Regions from separate parts of the Duganella sp. genome, predicted to be linked through region 1. Evidence: predicted binding sites of a transcription regulator. Region 1 holds the regulator's gene; each other region holds the start of a gene.

Region 1 (4,690 bases):
ACCAGCCCGATCATCAGGACCGAGGTAATGCTGGTGGCGAGGGCGACTTTAGCCTTGATGCCGAGAGGCTTCATATCATCCTTGATGTATGGGGGCTGGACCGATTCTCCTATCAAAGGCTTACCTTGGCAAGAAAGAAAAAGCCAGCGTGCGCGGGGCACGCTGGCTTTTCGCCGCGGATGAAACCGGATTAACGCTGGGCTGCGGCCAGGATCACTTCCGCCACCTTGGCCGGTTGCGACACCATGGGCACGTGGCCGGTCGGCAGGGTGGTGGTGATGGCGTTGATTTTCCTGGCAAACGCCTGTTCCAGTTCCGGCGCGATCATGCGGTCCTGGCTGGCCACGATGTAGTAATTGGCCTTGTTCTTCCAGGCCGCCACGGTGGTGGTTTCACCGAAGGCCTTCAGGGCGATCGGGCCCTGGGTGGCGGTAATCAGCGCCGCCTGGGCCGGCGTCACGTCCTGCGCAAAGTTCTTGGCCACCGAATCGGCTGGCAGCCAGGCGTAGCCGGTGGCATCGACTTGCAGGGTGGCGATGCCTGGCGGCACCGCGTAATCCTTGCCCAGGTTGCCGGTGGCTTCGCCTTCCGACGGGGCAAACGCGGCCACGTAGACCAGCGCCTTGATCTTGTCGCTGGTGCCGGCCTGGGTGATCACGGTGCCGCCCCACGAGTGGCCAACCAGCACTACTTTACCGGTTTGCGCATCGACCACGCGCTGGGTGGCGGCGACATCGTCAGCCAGCGAACTCAGCGGGTTCTGCACGGCCACCACCTTGTAGCCCTTGGCTTGCAGGATAGGAATCACCTTGTCCCAGCTGGAACCATCGGCAAAAGCGCCGTGGACCAGCACGATGGTGGTGTCGTTGGCCGGGGTGGCGGCGTGGGCGAAAGCGGTGGCGGCCAGCAGGGCGGTAGCGATCAGCGTGCGTTTCATGGTGATTCCTTTCGTTGATTAGTTAGCGATTAAGTCGCGTTCGATGTGTTGATGGGTGAATCATAGCGAGCAATTAAATCGCACGCAATAGGTTTTTTAAAAAAATTTAAAAATATTTTCGATAGCGCGAATCCGAATCGCGGCCAGCCCCCTCTTAGCTGCCGAGGGACTTCCTCGATCACTGATAGGAGAGCACAATGTTTTACGTTAAAAATGTACCCGGCTGGGAGCGCGTGCTGCGCGTGGTGGCGGGCCTGATCGTGGCGGCGGCGGCGCTGGCGCTGCTGGGCGGCATGTGGGGCACGGTGGCGGCCTTGTCGGCGGCCGGCATCGTCGCGTCCGGCCTGTTCGGCTTTTGTCCGATGTGCGCCATGGTTGGCCGCCGCCTGGATAAACAAGGAAAATAATGAGTCTTGCGGAACACCACATGCCGGTGCTGGACGCCGCCCGGCGCGGCGATCCGGCGGCGCTGGCGCAGCTGCTGCGGCTGTGCCAGCCTGACATCCGCCGCTACGCCCAGCGCAACTGCTTGGTCGGCGACGTCGACGACGCCGTGCAGGAAGCGCTGCTGGTGTTGTCGCGCAAGCTATCGTCGGTGCGCATGCTGGCGGCGTTTTCCGGCTGGCTGTTCCAGGTGGTCAAGCGCGAGTGCCACCGGCTGGCGCGCAGCGCGCTGGGCCATGATCCCTGGGATGACGAACGCGCCGAGCAGTGGCTGGCCAGCCAGGACACGGCCGGCTTGCGCGTCGAACTGATCCGCGCGCTGGAATCGCTGCCGGCCGACTACCTGAAAGTGGTGCTGTTGCGCGACTTCGCGCAAATGTCGATTGCGGAAATCGCCGGCGAGATCAACCAATCGGTGGCGGCGGTGAAAAGCCGCTTGCATCGTGCAAGGCAAATGGCGCGCGAATACCTGATTGGATGACTGCGGAATAGGCGCCCAAATCGCACGTGATGGGCTACACTAACCGCATGATACAAGAACTTCCTTCGCTGGTTATTCCCGGCGCCACCATCGATATCCTCAAGGCCAGCTGTGCTTCATGCAGCATGCACCAGCTGTGTTTGCCGATGGGGCTGGACAACAACGACATGGAGCGGCTCGACCAGATCATCGGCCGCCGCCGCAAGGTCGCGCGCGGCGGCACGCTGTTCCGCATCGGCGATCCATTCCAGAACCTGTACGCGATCCGTCTGGGCCACTTCAAGACCTACCAGGTCAACCGCGAGGGCGCGGAGCAGATCACCGGCTTCCAGATGGCTGGCGAACTGCTGGGCATGGATGCCATCAGCGCCGACCAGCACCATTGCACCGCGGTCGCGCTGGAAGACAGCGAAGTGTGCGAAATTCCCTTCTCCACCCTGCAGCAGCTACTGGCGGAAATGCCGACCCTGTTGCGCCATTTCCACCGCATGATGAGCCAGGAAATCACGCGCGAGCAAAGCGTGATGCTATTGCTGGGGAATATGCAGGCGACCCAGCGCTTTGCGGCGTTCCTGATCAACCTGTCGTCGCGTTACGAGGCGCGCGGTTATTCGCCGAATACTTTCCAGCTGCGCATGTCGCGCGAGGAAATCGGCAATTATCTGGGCCTGACCATCGAAAGCATCAGCCGCCTGCTGTCCAAGTTCAAGAAAGAAGGCCTGCTGCGCGTCAGCAACCGCGAGATCGAATTGCTCGATCCGCGCATGCTGAAGGCCATCACGGCCGGGACGGCAACCTGCGGCTGATCAGTCGGGCAGCAGCGCAATCCCGCGCTGCGCCGGCCAGCTCCAGGCGCCGGCCAGGCGCCACTCGCGCTTCTGCCCTTCCACCAGCACGATCCAGCGGCTGCGTTCCAGCAGCGGCAGGTTGGCGCTGAACCTGCCGTTCGCATCCGGCACCAGCACCAGCTTGATATCCTTTTCCGGCAGCGTGGCGTGCGACAGATGCAGCAGCAGCGGGCCGCTATCCTTGCGGTTGATGCGCCCGCTCAGGGTGCCGCTGGCGGCGTCGTAGCCAAGCGCCATCGACAGGCCCAGCTGCGAGGCCACATGGTCGCGCCGCAAATCCTGGTTGATGGCCTTGCCCTGCTTGTAGTAATCGCCCACCACCAGCGCATCGGGCGCCGACATGGCGAGGTAAGCGGTGTAGATGCTGCCGACCGCCACGATGGCGGGGCCGGCTGCCAGCAGCCATGGCCAGCGCTGCTTCCACCACGGTGTGACGGGGATGGTCAGTGTCGTCATGATGATGCTCCTTAGCGCGGCACAATGAAGACCGCGGATTCTTTCACATGCAGCGATGGATCGTCGACTGCGGTCAGGGTGACTTCAATTTTGTTCGAGCCGGGCTGGCCGGCGCCGTGCGCGGTGCGCAGGCGCATCGGATAAGCCCTGGTCTCGGTGGCGTCCACCGGCACCTGGTCGGCGCTCACCTGCGTCAGCGAGGCGATGCCGCTGACGGCGATCTTGTAGACATGGGCCTGCTCGGACGTGTTCATGATCTGCAGGCGGTAGACGTTTTCGATCATGCCGTCCTCCACTTCGCGGCCCATCGAGCCGCGGTCGCGGATCACGTCCAGCTTGAGCGGCGTGCGCAGATACAGCGCGGCGCCGGTGGCCAGCACAATCAGGCCCAGCACGGCGGTGTAGATCTTCACGCGCGGCCGGAAGGCGCGCAGGCGGATCTCGGTCGGCGTCAGATGGTCCTCCATGGCGCGTTCGGTGCTGTAGCGGATCAGGCCGCGGGCCTGGCCGGTCTTGTCCATCACGCTGTTGCAGGCGTCCACGCAGGCGGCGCAGCCGATGCATTCGTACTGCAGGCCCTTGCGGATGTCGATACCGGTCGGGCACACCTGCACGCACATCGAGCAGTCGATGCACGAGCCGCCGTTGCCGTTGGCGGTCTTCGACAGCGGCCCGCGCGGCTCGCCGCGCTTGCTGTCGTAAGTGATGATCAGGGTGTCGCGGTCGAACATCGAGCTCTGGAAGCGGGCGTACGGGCACATGTACTTGCACACCTGCTCGCGCATCCAGCCGGCGTTGCCGTAGGTGGCAAAGCTGTAGAACAGCACCCAGAACCATTCCCACGGGCCGAAGTTCAGCGTCGCCACCTCGCCCATCAGCCTGGTGATCGGCGTGAAGTAGCCGACGAAGGTGAAGCCGGTCCACAAGGCCACCGCGCCCCAGGCCAGGTGCTTGGCGGTCTTCTTGCCGTACTTGGCAAACGAGGCCGGCTGGCGGTCCAGCGCGATGCGGGCGCTGCGCTTGCCTTCGATCCGGCGTTCTATCCACAGGAAGATTTCGGTGTACACCGTTTGCGGGCAGGTGAAACCGCACCACACCCGCCCCGCCACCGCCGTCGCCAGGAACAGCAGATAGGCACTGATGATCAGCAGCAGCGCCAGGTAGATGAAATCCTGCGGCCACAGCACCAGGCCAAAGATGTAGAACTTGCGCGCGCCCAGATCGAACAGCAGCGCCTGCCGGCCGTTCCACTGCAGCCAGGGCGTGCAGTAGAACGCCAGCTGCGTCAGCCAGACAAACAGCCAGCGCAGGCGGGCATAACGGCCGTCGATCTCGCGCGGGTAAATTTCCTCGCGCGCGGCATACATCTTGATGACTTGGGGCTGCGGGGCGTTCATTTTTCAGCTACCGCTGGCGTCGCGGCCGGTTCGTTGGGATGATTCGACAAGCTCCACACATAGGCGGCCAGCACGTGCACCTTGGCGTCGCCGAGGAAGTCCTCGAACGGCGGCATGGTGGCGGTAC
Region 2 (4,690 bases), on a different contig from region 1:
ATGATGTCGGTCACGCGCTGGATGCTGGCCACGATGTCGTCCATGGTCTTGCCGGCTTCGTTGACCAGGCGCGAGCCGTCTTCCACATTCGCCACCGAAGCGTCGATCAGTTCCTTGATCTCGCGCGCGGCGGCCGAGCTGCGCTGGGCCAGGTTGCGCACTTCCGACGCCACCACGGCAAAGCCGCGGCCCTGTTCGCCGGCGCGCGCCGCTTCCACCGCCGCGTTCAACGCCAGGATATTGGTCTGGAAGGCGATGCCGTCGATCACGCCGATGATGTCGACAATCCGCCGCGACGATTCGTTGATGCTGCCCATGGTCTGCACCGCCTGTGAGACGATCACGCCGCCCTTGCTGGCCACGTCCGAGGCGGCGCGCGCCAGCGTGTCGGCCTGGCGCGCGTTGTCGGCGTTCTGCTTGACGGTGGAGGTCAGTTCCTCCATTGACGATGCGGTCTCTTCCAGCGAGCTGGCCTGATGCTCGGTGCGCGAGGACAGGTCCAGATTGCCGGCCGCGATTTCGCTCGAAGCGGTGGTGATGGTGTCGGTCCCTTGCAATACCCGGCCGACGACCTGCAGCAGGCTGTCGTTCATGGTTTTGAGCGCGCTCAGCAGGCGCCCGGTTTCATCCGTCGAGCGCACTTCGATGTGCGACGACAGATCGCCGGCCGCCACCGTTTCCGCCACCCGTACCGCTTCATTCAACGGCACCGTGATCGAGCGCGTGATGAACCACGCCACGCCGCCGCCCAGCAACAGCGCCAACAGGCCCAGCACTGTCATCAGCAGTTGCGCGTTGCCCAGCGTGGCTTCGGCGTCGGCGCCGGCCTGGCGCGCCTGTGCGGTTTCGTAAGCGAGGATTTCGTCCAGCACGCCCAGCACGCCGGTCAGGCTGGGGGCGGCGACTTGCGTCAGGTGCGTGGTGGCGTCCTGGATCTCGCCATCCTTGCGCAGTTCGATCACCTTGTTGTTTTCGACCGCGCCTTTCTTGAGCAGGTCATCCAGCTTGGCCAGCAGGGATTTTTCCTTGTCCTCGGTGGCCATCTCGACCAGGATCTTGCGCGCGTCGCCATAGCGCTTGCGGGCTTCCGCGATGCGTGCCAGTTCGGCATTCATCTGCGGCGTGCCGGGCACCACCACGATGTTGGTCAGCGAGAGGGTAATGCTGCGGACGTTGTCGACCATTTTGTTGGCCGCTTCCATCTTGACGTTTTTATCGGCAATGATGTCGTGCGTGCGGTTGCCGATGTGGCGCATGGCGCTGAGCCCCAGCACCACCGTGGCCACCAGCAGTACCAGCACGATGCCGAAGCCTACGCCAAGACGGGTTCCGATTTTGAGATGAGCGAGCGACATGGCAGCCTTTCTGTGGAACGACGAGCGGATCTTGATTGTTCCCGAATCCGCTCATCCGTGCCACTCCGGCGCTGCCAGTGTAGCGGTGGAGCAACGTCAGAAGCGATAGCCCACGCCCACGCCCAGCATCAGCGGATCGATCTTCACGCGGCTGGCCTTGGCGCCGCCGATCAGCACGTCGCTGCGGATCTGGGCTTTCTTGACGTCGAAGTTGAGCGACCAGTGCTTGTCGATCGCCACATCGGCGCCGGCTTGCAGCGCCAGGCCAACGCTGTCGTGCTCCAGGCTGGCGGCGCCGTTCAGCAGCTTGTTCTTGGAGAAGGTGGTGTAGTTGATGCCGGCGCCGACGTAAGGACGGAACTGCGCATCCGGCAGGAAGTGGTACTGCAGCAGCAGCGTTGGCGGCAGGTGCTTGACGGTGCCGATCTTGGCGCCATCCAGCGAGACGTCATGCTTTTGCGGATAGGTCAGCACCAGTTCGGCCGCGATGTTCTTGCTGAAGAAGTAGGAGATGTCCACTTCCGGAATGGTCTTGTTGCTGACGCCGATGCGGTCCGACGCGCCCGAGCCGCCCACCGGGTCGGACTTGTCCGCCGGGTCCAGGTGCACGGCGCGTGCGCGCACCAGCCATGGGCTTTCTTGCGCCGAGGCGGCGCCGGTCATCAGGGTCAGGGCGGTCATTACTGCTGCAAGGGTCTTGCTCATTTCACTTCCTCTTTGTCGTCGTTAAGTAACGTGAAAAAGTGTATTGATGCAGCGCAGTAAAAACATTGATCCAAGTCAAAAATTTCGAAATGCTAAATAGTGGTAGTATGACCAGCGGTCGTTTTTGGGAAACTACAAACAGGAGATCGCGCATGGGCAAGCTGAATGTCAACGGCGTCGTAAGAGAATATGAGGCGGAGGACGATACGCCGCTGCTGTGGGTGATCCGGGAGCAGCTCGGACTCACCGGCACCAAATACGGTTGCGGCATAGCCCAGTGCGGCGCCTGCACCGTGCATATCGATGGTCAGCCTGTGCGCAGCTGCGTGTATCCGGCCGCCGCGGTGACCAACGCGCAGAAGATCACCACCATCGAGGGCTTGTCAAAAGACGGTTCGCATCCCATTCAGAAAGCCTGGGCCGCGCTGGACGTGCCGCAGTGCGGCTTCTGCCAGTCCGGCATGATCATGGCCGCCGCTGCGCTGATCCGCGAGAAGCCCAAATGCACCGATGCCGACATTGATGCTGCCATGACCAATATCTGTCGATGCGGCACCTACAACCGCGTGCGCAAGGCCATCCACGTGGCGGTGCGCGGCGGCGATCCGGCAACGGCCGGCCTGGCGATTGAACGCATTGAAGGGAGCAAAGCATGACCTCACGCCGGAGCTTCCTGAAAATCGCCGGCGGCCTGGTGGTCGCCTTCCACATTCCATTCGACGCCGCAGCCGCAGCCGCCGAGGTCGCGCCGGAAGTCAACGCCTGGGTGGTGGTGAAGCCGGATGACACCATCGTGATCCGCATCGCCCGTTCCGAGATGGGGCAGGGCACGCTGACCGGCCTGGCGCAGCTGGTGGCGGAAGAACTGGACGCCGACTGGAGCAAGGTCACCACCGAATATCCAACGCCGGGCCAGAATCTGGCGCGCAAGCGCGTGTGGGGTTCCTTCTCCACCGGCGGCAGCCGTGGCGTGCGCGAATCGCACGACTACGTGCGCAAGGGCGGCGCCATCGCGCGCACCATGCTGGTTCAGGCGGCGGCCGATGCGTGGAAGGTACCGGCATCCGAATGCGCGGCATCAGCCAGCATCATCACGCACAAGCCGACTGGCCGTACCATCAGCTATGGCAAGGTGGCCGATGCCGCCGCCAAACTCACGCCGCCGACCGAGGTGGCGCTGAAAGATCCGAAAGACTGGAAGCTGGCCGGCAAGCGCCTGGCGCGCCTCGACACGATGGACAAAACCACCGGCGCGCAGATCTACGGCATGGACCTCAAGATGCCCGGCATGCTCAACGCGGCCATCAAGGATTGCCCGGTGTTCGGCGGCGCGGTGAAGAGCTTTGATGCCTCGGTGATCGAGAAGCGGCCCGGCATCAAGAAGGTTTTCAAGCTGGGCGACAGCGCCGTGGTGGTGGTGGCCGATACCTGGTGGCGCGCCAAGTCCGCACTGGAGGCGCTGCCGATCGAATGGGACAAGGGACCAAACGCCAAGCTCTCGCAGAAGGACGTCAACGCCACGCTGAAGGCCGCGCTGGACGCGCCGGATGCGGTGGTGGGCAACGCCAACGGCGACGCCAAAGCCGCCATCCAGTCGGCCGCGCGCAAGATCGAGGCGGTATATTCCTTCCCCTGGCTGAACCACGCCACCATGGAGACCATGAACGCCACCGCGCTCTGGACGCCGGAGCGTTGCGAAGTCTGGACTCCGACGCAGAACGGCGAGGCCGCATTGGCCGCCACCGCTGAAGCAGCGGGCCTGCCTGCGGCCAAGTGCGAAGTCTACAAGCTGCACCTGGGCGGCGGCTTTGGCCGTCGCGGCGCCACGCATGACTGGGTGACGCAGGCGGTGAAGATCGCCAAGGAGATGCCTGGCACGCCGGTAAAGCTGATCTGGTCGCGCGAAGAGGACATGCTCCACGGCCGCTATCACCCGATCACGCAGTGCAAGCTGACGGCGGGCCTGGATGACAAGGGCAACGTCACCGCCCTGCATATGCGCATCGCGGGACAGTCGATCCTGGCTTCGCTGGGCTCCACGCTGAAGGATGGCAAGGACCCGGTGGTATTCCAGGGCCTGAACGCGCCGGGACCGGAAGCATCCATCGGCTACAGCTTCCCGAACCTGCTGGTGGACCATGCGATGCGCAATCCGCCCGTCCCTGCGGGCTTCTGGCGCGGCGTGAACCTGAACCAGAACACGATCTACCTCGAATGCTTCATGGACGAACTGGCCCACGCGACCAAACAGGACCCGCTGGCCTTCCGCCGCAAGCTGATGGCCGATCATCCGAAGCATCTGGCGGTGCTGAACGCGGTGGCGGAGAAGGCCGGTTGGGGCAAGCCGGCGCCGAAAGGCGTGTATCGCGGCCTGGCGCAGACCATGGGCTTCGGCAGCTACGTTGCCGCGTGCGCCGAGGTGTCGGTGGACCGCAAGACCGGCAAGGTCAAGATCCACCGCATCATCGCCGCCACCGATCCGGGCTACGCGGTGAACCCGCAGCAGATCGAGGCGCAGGTCGAGGGTTCGTTCGTGTATGGCCTGTCCGCGTCGCTGTACGGCGAGTGCACACTCAAGGATGGACAGATGGAGCAGCAGAACTTTGATACCTACCAGGTGCTGAAGCTGG
Region 3 (4,690 bases), on a different contig from region 1:
GTGAACAGGGTCAGCACCTGTTTGTTGCGGCCGTGTTGCAGCACTACCTGGTTCTTACGTACTTCCACCAGCACCGCGCCATTGAACTTTTCACCCTTGCGCACAGTCTGACCGTCGATCACCGCCACTTCGCGCCCGCGCGAGCCGATCAACACGGATTGCAGCTGCGGGCCTCTCGGCGCAGCCGGCACGTCCGCTGACGCGCCCGGGCTCAGACGCGCTTCCGGCGGCGGCTGGGTCGGATCGACCAGCGTCTGTGCATGAACCTGGCCGACGCCCGCCAGCAACAAGGCAGTGCAGAACAGGCGCTTCATAGTTTCATCCATTTCTGATCCAGGCTCAGCGTGTACAGGGTCAGCGTCAGGCGCGAATTCGGATACTGCTGCGCGTCCAGCCTGGCTTTGCCCCAGAACAGCTGAACCGGCAACGACTCCAGTGCTTCCATATAGCTGATCATGTCGAGATAACTCCCTTGCAGCACGATTTCCACGCCATGGCGGTACAGCAGCTCGCGCGGCTTGGGCGCGGCCTTGGCGGGCGCTGCCGCAGGGGCCGCAGCGGGCGTCGGCACCGGCGCAGTCGGCAGGGCCGCTTCGTTCAGGCCGGTCACCGGCAAGGTCTTCATCGACATCAGCTTCAGCTTGCCATTACCGCGCAGCAGCTGCTCCAGCAGCGGCGCGATCTTGTCCGGCGCCACCAGCCCTTTTTGTACCGCCATCAGGCCGGCGCTGGTAGTGTCGATTTCGTGCCGCACGGCTTGCAGCTTGTCGCGCGTGGCCACGTCCGGATCAACCACAAAGCCCTGCGCCATGGCGGCAATTTCCATATCGATGCCAGCCACCTGATTCTGCTGTTGCTTGATCTGGCCACGCAGCAGCTTTTGCTTGTTCAGCAGCGGCTCGACCGAGGTGGTGTACAGCAGAAACAGGATCGACGCCACCACCGCCGCAAACACCATGGCGCGCTCGCGCAGGGTCATGGCGTCCAGTTTAGTGCTCAGCTTAATCCATTGTTGCAGCAGCTGCTGTTTCATTTGGCAGCCTCCTGCGCGGTCGATTGCAGGCTGAACTCCACGAACGGCGACGCGGCCGGCGCTGCATTTGCCGGCGCGGTCGCGCCTGCGGCAGGGGCCGCCACGGCAGCCGCAGCCGGCCGCGCAATATCCAGGCTGGCGAAGCTCTTCCCGCGCATCACACGTTCACCGGTCAGGCGGGTGATGTAGCTTGGAATCAGTGCCGCCTGCATCGCCCTGCCCTGCACGCCAATATCGTTGCCGGCACCATTGATGCTCAAGCCGGTCAGCCACAAGCCGCTGACGTTCTGACGTGAAAACGCGCGGAAGTATTCCGCATAGCCGGCCGTGTTGCCCAGCGCCCCGCCCTGCAGCACCGACGACACATCGTGCAGCGCCTTCAATTCCGCCTCGGCCTCGGCCAACTGCGCGGCCAGCGCCGGGTCCTTGGCGCGCGGCGCGAATTGCGCCTTGGCCTGCTGCAGCCGCTGCTCGCGCTTGGCCAGCGCCACCTTGCCGGCGGCGGCTTCTTTCTCCAGCTCGGCTACGCTCTGGCTGGCGTACCAGTTCAACAGCAACGCCCCGGCCACGACCACGCCCAGCGCTTCCGCCATCGGCAAGGCGGTGAAAATCTTCTTCTGCTTGAGGAAGATCGGGTTGAACAGGTTGATCTGCTGGCTCACAGATGCACCTCCTCATGCCGCAACGCCGCGCCCAGCGTCAGGAAGAAACGCTGCTGCTGCGCGGTATCCTGCAATTCCGGCGTGTTACTGAGGTCGAACACGTCATCCAGCGTCATGGCTTCCACCGGCATATACAGATTGCTGGCCAGGTGTTCGTGCAAACCCTCGGCGCCAGTCGGCGCCAGCAGCAACTTGAGCACATTCACATGGCTGAACTGACGGTCGAAGTGGTCGAGCGATCGTTGCAGCTCCAGGGTGATCTTGTCGAAGCAGGCATGCTGACGGTCGGAATCGCGCTCCAGCAGCTGCGCCAGCGTGACGTCGATGCGGCGCGAGAGATACAGCTCGGCCTTGTAGGTGATGGTCAGCAGTCCGCCGTCGGCATCGAACGACAGCATGGCCAGCCCGCGGCCCTCGGTTTCCAGCAGCGCGGAGATATTCCGTTGCGCCATCTCGGGAATGTCAATCACAGTCAGCGCCAGCTTGGCTTCGCTGAACAGCGTTTGGCGCGACTGGATCAGCGTATTGCGGGCAGCGATGGCAAACATGGAGTGGCCGCGCGCGGCATTGCCGGGATCGACCGGAATATCGAGCACGTCGATGGTGGCGTCGTCGACGTGGAAGTCCAACATATCCTTCAAGCGCCAGCGCACGGCGGTTTTCAATTCATCCGGCGGCACGTTGGGCGCATCGACCATCAACATCTGATATTCGCCGCCGCTGAGCATGGTGCCGCAGTTGTAGTTGCCGGCTTTCAGGTCTTTGTTCAGTTTATCGAGCACGTCGGGCGAGAAGCTAGTGTCGGCCGGATAGAAGTTCGACACTTCCACCAAGGCCTTGGCATCGCGGCGGCGCTGAACGCGGCCCACGCAGATACCGTCCCTCAGAAAAGTGACAGTCAGCCAGCCATCGGTTTTTTTAGCTCTTTTAAACAAGCCCATAGATCAACACACGAGGTTTACGCGCTAGATGATTGATTATATTCAAGTTCTGCGCCATTTCATGCTCAAACTGGCAATGATTCCGCAAAAATACACACATTTCCACACAGTTGCGACATTAAAGCTGCGCCGTGATCACGCGCTGCACATAATCCGCGCCGCGCACCGGGTTGAGACAGGTGTTCGCGGCGTCCGGCTGGTTGCACGCGGTGGCGCGAATCACCAAGTGGCCGCCGGTGGCCTGACAGGTCACGGTAACGGTGAAAGCCGACAGCGTGTCCGCGTTCGGGAAACCAAAGCTGCTGGCGGGAGGACAAACCGCCGTCACAGTTGGATCATTCGGATTCTGGAGCACTGGCCGCTGCGCGATGTACAAGCCCCACTCGATGCCGGCGCGTGCCGCCTGATAGGCGCGCTGACCTTGCACATCCAAGGCGGAGCCGGCCTGCTGGCTGGTGGTCAGCGTCACCACGGCCACGCCGAGGCCGGCCACCACCACCAGCAGGAAGATGGCGGTCAGCATGGCGACGCCGCGCGACTTGCGGCGCAGGTATGGGATGGCGCTCATGGTGTGTTTTCCACGTGAATTTGATGGCTGAGCGTGACGGTCTCCAGGCCGTTGGCGCTGGCGCCGGCACTGCTGCGGGCCAATGCGATCGATAGTCCGATCAGGGCGGTGTTCTGATTGGCCATCTGCTGCACGCTGAAACGGCAGGCATAGACATTGGCCGCCATCAGCGCCCTGCGCGCGGTGTTGGGCGGCGCGGCCTGAACTGGAACAAAGCCGTAGCCCCAGATGCGCGTGAGCGTGCCGCGCCCCGTCGCGGTGTCGTTGACGCAGGCGAAGGTGACCGGGTCAGTAGCGACGGTGAAGCGCTTGCCGGGTGAGGTGCTGGCAACGCGATTGTTCGCGGCAGGTACGGCAAACGGGTTGCGTGGCGTGTTCGGTAGCGGCCAGTTCGGGTCGGAGATCGTGACGCGGTTGCCGACAACAGACTGGACGGTGCCGCGGTTGACGCCATTGACGGTGCCATCGCCGTCAGAGTAGGCATCGGCATCAGTAATTTCGTTGCCCAGGTTGTAGACGATGATGGAGTCGCCGGGGGCAATCGCATACGGCGCGGCCGGCACCGGACCGACGATGTCAAAGGTCACGGCTGTGGTACTAGTAAAGCTCAGCGGCGCTGGTTGGGGCGCCGGCAGAGGTGGCGCTGTTGCAGCGTCTTCCTCCGACAGATAAATGCCGCCGGCCTTGGTGGGAATGAATTCCAGCAGCGTGGTGTTGCCAATCTCCAGCCAGCGGATACTGTTGGGGACTGCTCCATGCAGCTCGCGCGTCATGCGGCGCAGGGCAATGTCGGCCACGTCGGCCATGTCGGCGCGCTCGGCGCTGTCAATGTAGCTTTGCACCGGGCGGCGGATGAACAGCACCATGATGCCGGCCAGAATGGCGGTAATCACCATCACCACGATGCCTTCGATCAGCGTGAAACCGCGTTGGCTCTTCATCGCGCCCTCGGCTCGTAGCGGCTGCGGTAGCCTTGCAGCGTGACCACGTCGTTGGCACCGGCGCCGTAAGTGACCGTGATGGTGATCAGCAGCGCATCCGCTGCAGGCACCTGGGAGCCGGCCGGCCCCAGCGCGACCGGCGTCAACGCCAGCGTGGTGGTGATGCCGGCCAGAGTACTATTGGCCAACGCCCCACCGGCAGCGTTGGCGCCCAGCGGGTTGCCGGCCACGTCGCGATCGATCAGGTTGGTGCCGTCGTTGACGGCAAACGCCCGCACTGCCGTGCCGGAAATATAGTTGTTCGGAACATAGTCATTGACGTTGTCGAAGGGCCGCGCGTTGCCTCCTTCCGGCCCCCAGTTTTCAACAGTGACGGGAGCGGTGCACTGGGCTGACGTGATTGCGGTCGCGGCGTTGTCGTCGGCCGGGTCGCAAACGCTCATTTGCGCTTGCTGGACTTCTTCCATATACGCTTCGGCGATCAGCAACGCTTGCTTGCGGCGGATCGGGTCGGTGCTGTTGGTGTTGGCCATGTTCATGATTTG
Region 4 (4,690 bases), on a different contig from region 1:
TCCGGGATCAGCGTCACGCCCAGGCCGGCACCCACCATGGCCAGCAGGGTTTGCGGCTCGGACGCTTCCTGGAAGATGGTCGGCTGGAAGCCGGCGTTCACACAACACTGGATCAGGTAGCGCGGGAAGGATGACTTGTCGAGCGCCAGCGTCAGCATCGGTTCGTCGGCAATGTCGATCAGTTCGATGGCTTCCTGCTTGGCCAGCGGGTGATGCTCGTTCAGCGCCACGCACACGTCTTCGCGGAAGCACAGTTCCTGGCGCAGGTTGTCGTTCTTCAGATCGTCCTCGTCCAGCCTGGGCTCGCGCCAGAAGCCGACGTCGATCTGCTTGGCGCGCAGGGCTTCGTATTGCAGGGTGGGGCCGAGTTCGTGCAGGGTCCAGGTCACGCGCGGGAACTTGGTCTGAAATTCTTCCAGCAGGCTGGGGATCGGTCCCCACATGGCCGAGCCGACGATGCCCACGCGCAGGCGGCCGACCTCGCCGCGGTCGATCTGGCGGATGGTGTCGATGGTCATGCGCATCTTGGCCAGCAGTTCGGCGGCTTCATTCATCAGCGCCTTGCCGGCCACCGTCAGCTCGAAGGTGCGGGTGGTGCGGGCAAACAGCTTCACACCAAGTTCGCTCTCCAGCTTCATGATCTGCTGGCTGAGCGGCGGCTGCGAGATGTGCAGCCGCTCGGCCGCGCGGCTGAAGCTTTTTTCTTCGGCCACGGCCAGGAAGTACTTGAGTTGTTTCAGATCGATGGACATGACAGGCCTCGAAAGTTGGCCCGTCATTCCGGCGCAAGCCGGAATGACGGTCAGGTGCGTTGCATGGACACCGCCAGCGCGGCGCCGCAACGGGCGTTGTTCTTCACCAGTGCGATGTTGGTGGCGAGGCTGCGGCCTTCGGTCAGCGCCTTGATGCGCGCCAGCAGGAACGGCGTCACGTTCTTGCCGGTGATGCCTTGCTGATCGGCTTCCTGCAATGCCTGTTCAGTGATGCGGTCGATTTCTTCCTTCGGCATGGCCTCCGCAGCCGGCACCGGATTGCTGACCACCACGCCGCCTTTCAGACCCAGCTGCCACTTGGTGTGGATGAAGGCCGCCTGTTCGGCCGGGGTATCCAGCTGGAAGTCGGCACTGAAGCCGCTCTCGCGCGTGAAGAAGGCCGGGAAGCCGCGCTGGCCGACGCTGACCACCGGCACGCCGTGCGTTTCCAGGTATTCCAGCGTCAGGCCGATATCCAGAATCGATTTCACGCCGGCGCACACCACCGCCACCGAGGTGTGGGCCAGTTCCTGCAGGTCGGCCGAGATGTCGAAGCTGGTTTCGGCGCGGCGGTGCACGCCGCCGATGCCGCCGGTGACAAACACCTGAATGCCGGCCAGCTCGGCGCAGATCATGGTGGCGGCCACGGTGGTGGCGCCCAGCTTGTTCTGCGACAGCACGTAAGGCAGGTCGCGGCGGCTGACCTTGATCGCATCGGTCGACGTGCCCAGCAGTTCCAGCTGCTGGTCGGACAGGCCGACGCAGATCTTGCCGCCGATGATGGCAATGGTGGCCGGCACGGCGCCGCCGTCGCGGATGATTTGCTCCACCTCGCGCGCCATCTGCACGTTCTGCGGATATGGCATGCCGTGCGAAATGATGGTCGACTCCAGCGCGACGATCGGTTTGCCGGCGGCGCGGGCGGCAGCCACTTCCGGCGAGAACAGTAAGAATTGGTGCATGGTTTATCCTTTATTCGGGAACAGCGGGGCGTTCATATCAAAGTCGTGTATTTCGTCGAGCACGTCGGCGGCCAGCACCGGCGATACCGTCTCCGGGCTTTCCAGCGTCATGGCCGCCACCTTCAGGCCGCGGCGGCAGGCCAGCGTCAGGTCGGCGCTGCCCTGGTACAGCGACCAGCAGACGGCGGCCGAGAATGCGTCGCCGGCGCCGGTGACGTCCACCACGTCCACCTGGTGCGCCGCCAGCCATACCAGCCCGCCGTCGCGCGTGTGGTACACGCCCTGGCTGCCGCAGGTGACGATGACATCCTGCGCGCCTTGCGCCTGCACCTCGCGGCAGGCGGCGCGCACGTCGGCCTCGGTGGGCAGGGCGCGGCCGGCGCGGGTTTCCAGTTCGCCGCGGTTCAGGATCAGCAGACGCAGGCCGCGCAGGTCTGGCGGCAGGCGCGCCATCTTCGGCTGCGACACTGCCACGATCACCAGCGGCACATTGTCCTGGCGCGCGCTGTCCAGCAGCGTGGCAATGCTGTCGGCTGGCAGGTTGAGGTCGGCCACGGTCATGGCGGCGGCCGCGCGCTGCGGCTGGCGGCTGGCCAGGAATGCGGGCGTGATGCGGTCGTACAGGGCCATGTCGGCCAGCGCCACCACCAGTTCGCCATTGTCGTCCAGTATGGCGGTGTAGGTGCCGGTGGCGGCATCCTGCAGTTTGAGGCTGCCGCGGGTGTCGATGCCGGCGCGCTCGGCGTATTCCTGCAGGCTGCGGCCGGCGCCGTCGTCGCCCAGCGCGGTCAGCAGCGCGGTCGGCAGGTTGAGGCGGGCCAGGTTCTCGGCAATGTTGCGCGCCACGCCGCCGTACACTTCCTCGGCGGTGGCCGGATTGGAAGTGCCCAGCTGCATGGCGGCAATGGTGCGCAGCTTGCGGTCCAGGTTGGCAGCGCCTATGCACAGCACCGGACGCTTGTCCGGCAGCACGTAGGCGCGGCCCAGCAGGCGGCGTTCACGAATCAGGCCGGCGATGTGGCCCGCCACGGCCGAGCGAGACAGGCGCAGCTCGACCGCCAGGTCTTGCTGGGAGATGAAGGGGTTGGCGCGGATCAGCTGGTAAAGCTGTTCCTTTTTGGAGGAATCGGTCACGGTCGTGGCCTCGTTAAAACAATTGTCTTTAATGGTAAACATTTGTCTTTAAGCCGTCAATGGCGTGGGTCTGGCTCAGTTTTCCTTGGTTTATAATACTCCTGATTTATATGAATTTTATATAAATGGCTAAGAAAAATGGTATTTGCCATACATATGGACGATGATGCATAGTGTCAGCTTCCCCAGCCACATCAAAAATCAGAGGATTTCCATGTCTAATAATTCCCCATTCCAGGCCGCTGACATTATTCGCTCCCGCCTGCCGGCCGATTTCAAGCCGCGCGTGGCGATGATTCTCGGTTCGGGCCTGGGCGTGCTGGCGGAACAAATGACCGACGCCGTCACCATCAGCTACGACCAGCTGCCGGGCTTCCCGATCTCCACCGTGCACGGCCACGCCGGCGAACTGGTGATCGGCACCCTGGCGGGCGTGCAGGTGGTGTGCATGAAGGGCCGCGGCCACGTCTACGAAGGCTACGGCCTGGGCGTGATGACCAGCGCCGTGCGCACCATGAAGCTGCTGGGCTGCGAAATGCTGTTCGTGACCAATGCCGCCGGTTCGCTGCGCACGGAAGTGGATGCCGGCTCGCTGGTGGCGCTGACCGACCACATCAACTTCCTGCCGGGCACGCCGATGATGGGCCCGAACGACGAGCGCTTCGGCCCGCGCTTCTTCAGCATGGCCAACGCTTATGACGCTGAGCTGCGCGCGCTGCTGCACACCTCGGCCAAAGAGAAGAACGTGACGCTGCATGAAGGCGTGTACATCGCCTACGCCGGTCCCAATTTTGAAACGCCGGCCGAGATCCGCGCCTTCAAGACGCTGGGTGCGGACGTGGTGGGCATGTCGGTGGTGCCGGAAGTGGTGTCGGCCCGTCACTGCGGTTTGAAAGTGGTGGGCGTGTCGGCCATCACCAATCTGGCGGAAGGCCTGTCGCCGTTCCCGCTGTCGCATGAGCAGACCCTGAAATACGCTGCCGTGGCGGCGACCTCGCTGGTGGAAGTGATCCTGGGCTTCCTGGGCAACGTAGCGAAAACGCCGCAGGCGTAATATGTTTGAGGGGCGGCGATGCCGCCCTTTTTTGTTAGCCCCGTCATCCCGGCGTATGCCGGGATCCATAGAACGCCTGCCTGCAAGCGAAGTATGGGTCCCTGCCTGCGCCGGGACGACGGCGGGGCGGAAATGGAGTGATCATGAAACGCGCATTTATCCTGCTGCTCGATTCGTTTGGCCTGGGCGCCACGCCCGACGCGGCGAAGTACAACGACGCCGGCGCCAACACTTTCGGCCACATCGCGGAGCAAGTCGCCAACAGCGGCAAGCCGATGTCGCTGCCGACCATGGAAAAACTCGGCCTGACCGCCGCCGCGCATCTGGCCAGCGGCGAATGGGCCGCCGGCTTCACCCAACGCGAAGGCTTCACCGCCGCCTACGGCGCCGCGCGCGAGCGCTCGACCGGCAAGGATACCCAGTCCGGCCACTGGGAAATCGCCGGCGTGCCGGTGGAATTCGACTGGGGCTACTTCCCGAAGACCGTGCCATCGTTCCCGGCCGAGCTGACCGCCAGGCTGCAGGAGCTGGCCGGCGTGCCGGGCTTCCTGGGCGACTGCCACGCATCGGGCACGGAAATCATCAACCGCTTCGGCGATGAACACGTCGCCAGCGGCAAGCCGATTATCTACACCTCGGCCGACTCGGTGCTGCAGATCGCCGCGCACGAGGAATCGTTCGGCCTTGAGCGCCTGTACGAAGTGTGCGAGATCGCCTTCAAACTGGTTGAGCCTTACAACATCGGCCGCGTGATCGCCCGTCCTTTCCTGGGCGCGAACGGCAACTAC

Evidence for each region. Region 1 encodes FNR, which switches genes on or off when oxygen is low (the NO sensors DNR and NnrR bind a similar motif). Its sites were predicted from a motif close to TTGATNNNNATCAA; they were not measured.
Region 2: ABDW57_RS23765 (OmpW family outer membrane protein) is a predicted target of FNR. The motif match lies at 2,126-2,139, and genes of this name have one in related genera.
Region 3: ABDW57_RS07040 (agglutinin biogenesis protein MshI) is a predicted target of FNR. The motif match lies at 2,669-2,682, and genes of this name have one in related genera.
Region 4: ABDW57_RS10705 (carbohydrate kinase) is a predicted target of FNR. The motif match lies at 2,950-2,963, and genes of this name have one in related genera.

The regions. Positions count from the first base shown of each region.
Region 1 is NZ_JBCNLB010000007.1:29,854-34,543, forward strand. Features, by position in the region: gene ABDW57_RS14520 (response regulator) at 1-74, opposite strand, end outside; gene ABDW57_RS14525 (alpha/beta hydrolase) at 191-937, opposite strand; gene ABDW57_RS14530 (DUF2892 domain-containing protein) at 1,135-1,344, shown strand; gene ABDW57_RS14535 (sigma-70 family RNA polymerase sigma factor) at 1,344-1,862, shown strand; gene fnr (fumarate/nitrate reduction transcriptional regulator Fnr) at 1,910-2,668, shown strand; gene ABDW57_RS14545 (FixH family protein) at 2,669-3,166, opposite strand; gene ccoG (cytochrome c oxidase accessory protein CcoG) at 3,178-4,563, opposite strand; gene ccoP (cytochrome-c oxidase, cbb3-type subunit III) at 4,560-4,690, opposite strand, start outside.
Region 2 is NZ_JBCNLB010000019.1:54,711-59,400, forward strand. Features, by position in the region: gene ABDW57_RS23760 (methyl-accepting chemotaxis protein) at 1-1,355, opposite strand, end outside; gene ABDW57_RS23765 (OmpW family outer membrane protein) at 1,452-2,060, opposite strand; gene ABDW57_RS23770 ((2Fe-2S)-binding protein) at 2,213-2,716, shown strand; gene ABDW57_RS23775 (molybdopterin cofactor-binding domain-containing protein) at 2,713-4,690, shown strand, end outside.
Region 3 is NZ_JBCNLB010000002.1:437,980-442,669, reverse strand. Features, by position in the region: gene ABDW57_RS07055 (MSHA biogenesis protein MshK) at 1-326, opposite strand, end outside; gene ABDW57_RS07050 (hypothetical protein) at 311-1,033, opposite strand; gene ABDW57_RS07045 (hypothetical protein) at 1,030-1,695, opposite strand; gene ABDW57_RS07040 (agglutinin biogenesis protein MshI) at 1,692-2,564, opposite strand; gene ABDW57_RS07035 (agglutinin biogenesis protein MshP) at 2,755-3,204, opposite strand; gene ABDW57_RS07030 (type II secretion system protein) at 3,201-4,145, opposite strand; gene ABDW57_RS07025 (type II secretion system protein) at 4,142-4,690, opposite strand, start outside.
Region 4 is NZ_JBCNLB010000004.1:207,095-211,784, forward strand. Features, by position in the region: gene ABDW57_RS10695 (LysR family transcriptional regulator) at 1-752, opposite strand, end outside; gene ABDW57_RS10700 (pseudouridine-5'-phosphate glycosidase) at 803-1,714, opposite strand; gene ABDW57_RS10705 (carbohydrate kinase) at 1,718-2,848, opposite strand; gene xapA (xanthosine phosphorylase) at 3,063-3,902, shown strand; gene ABDW57_RS10715 (phosphopentomutase) at 4,046-4,690, shown strand, end outside.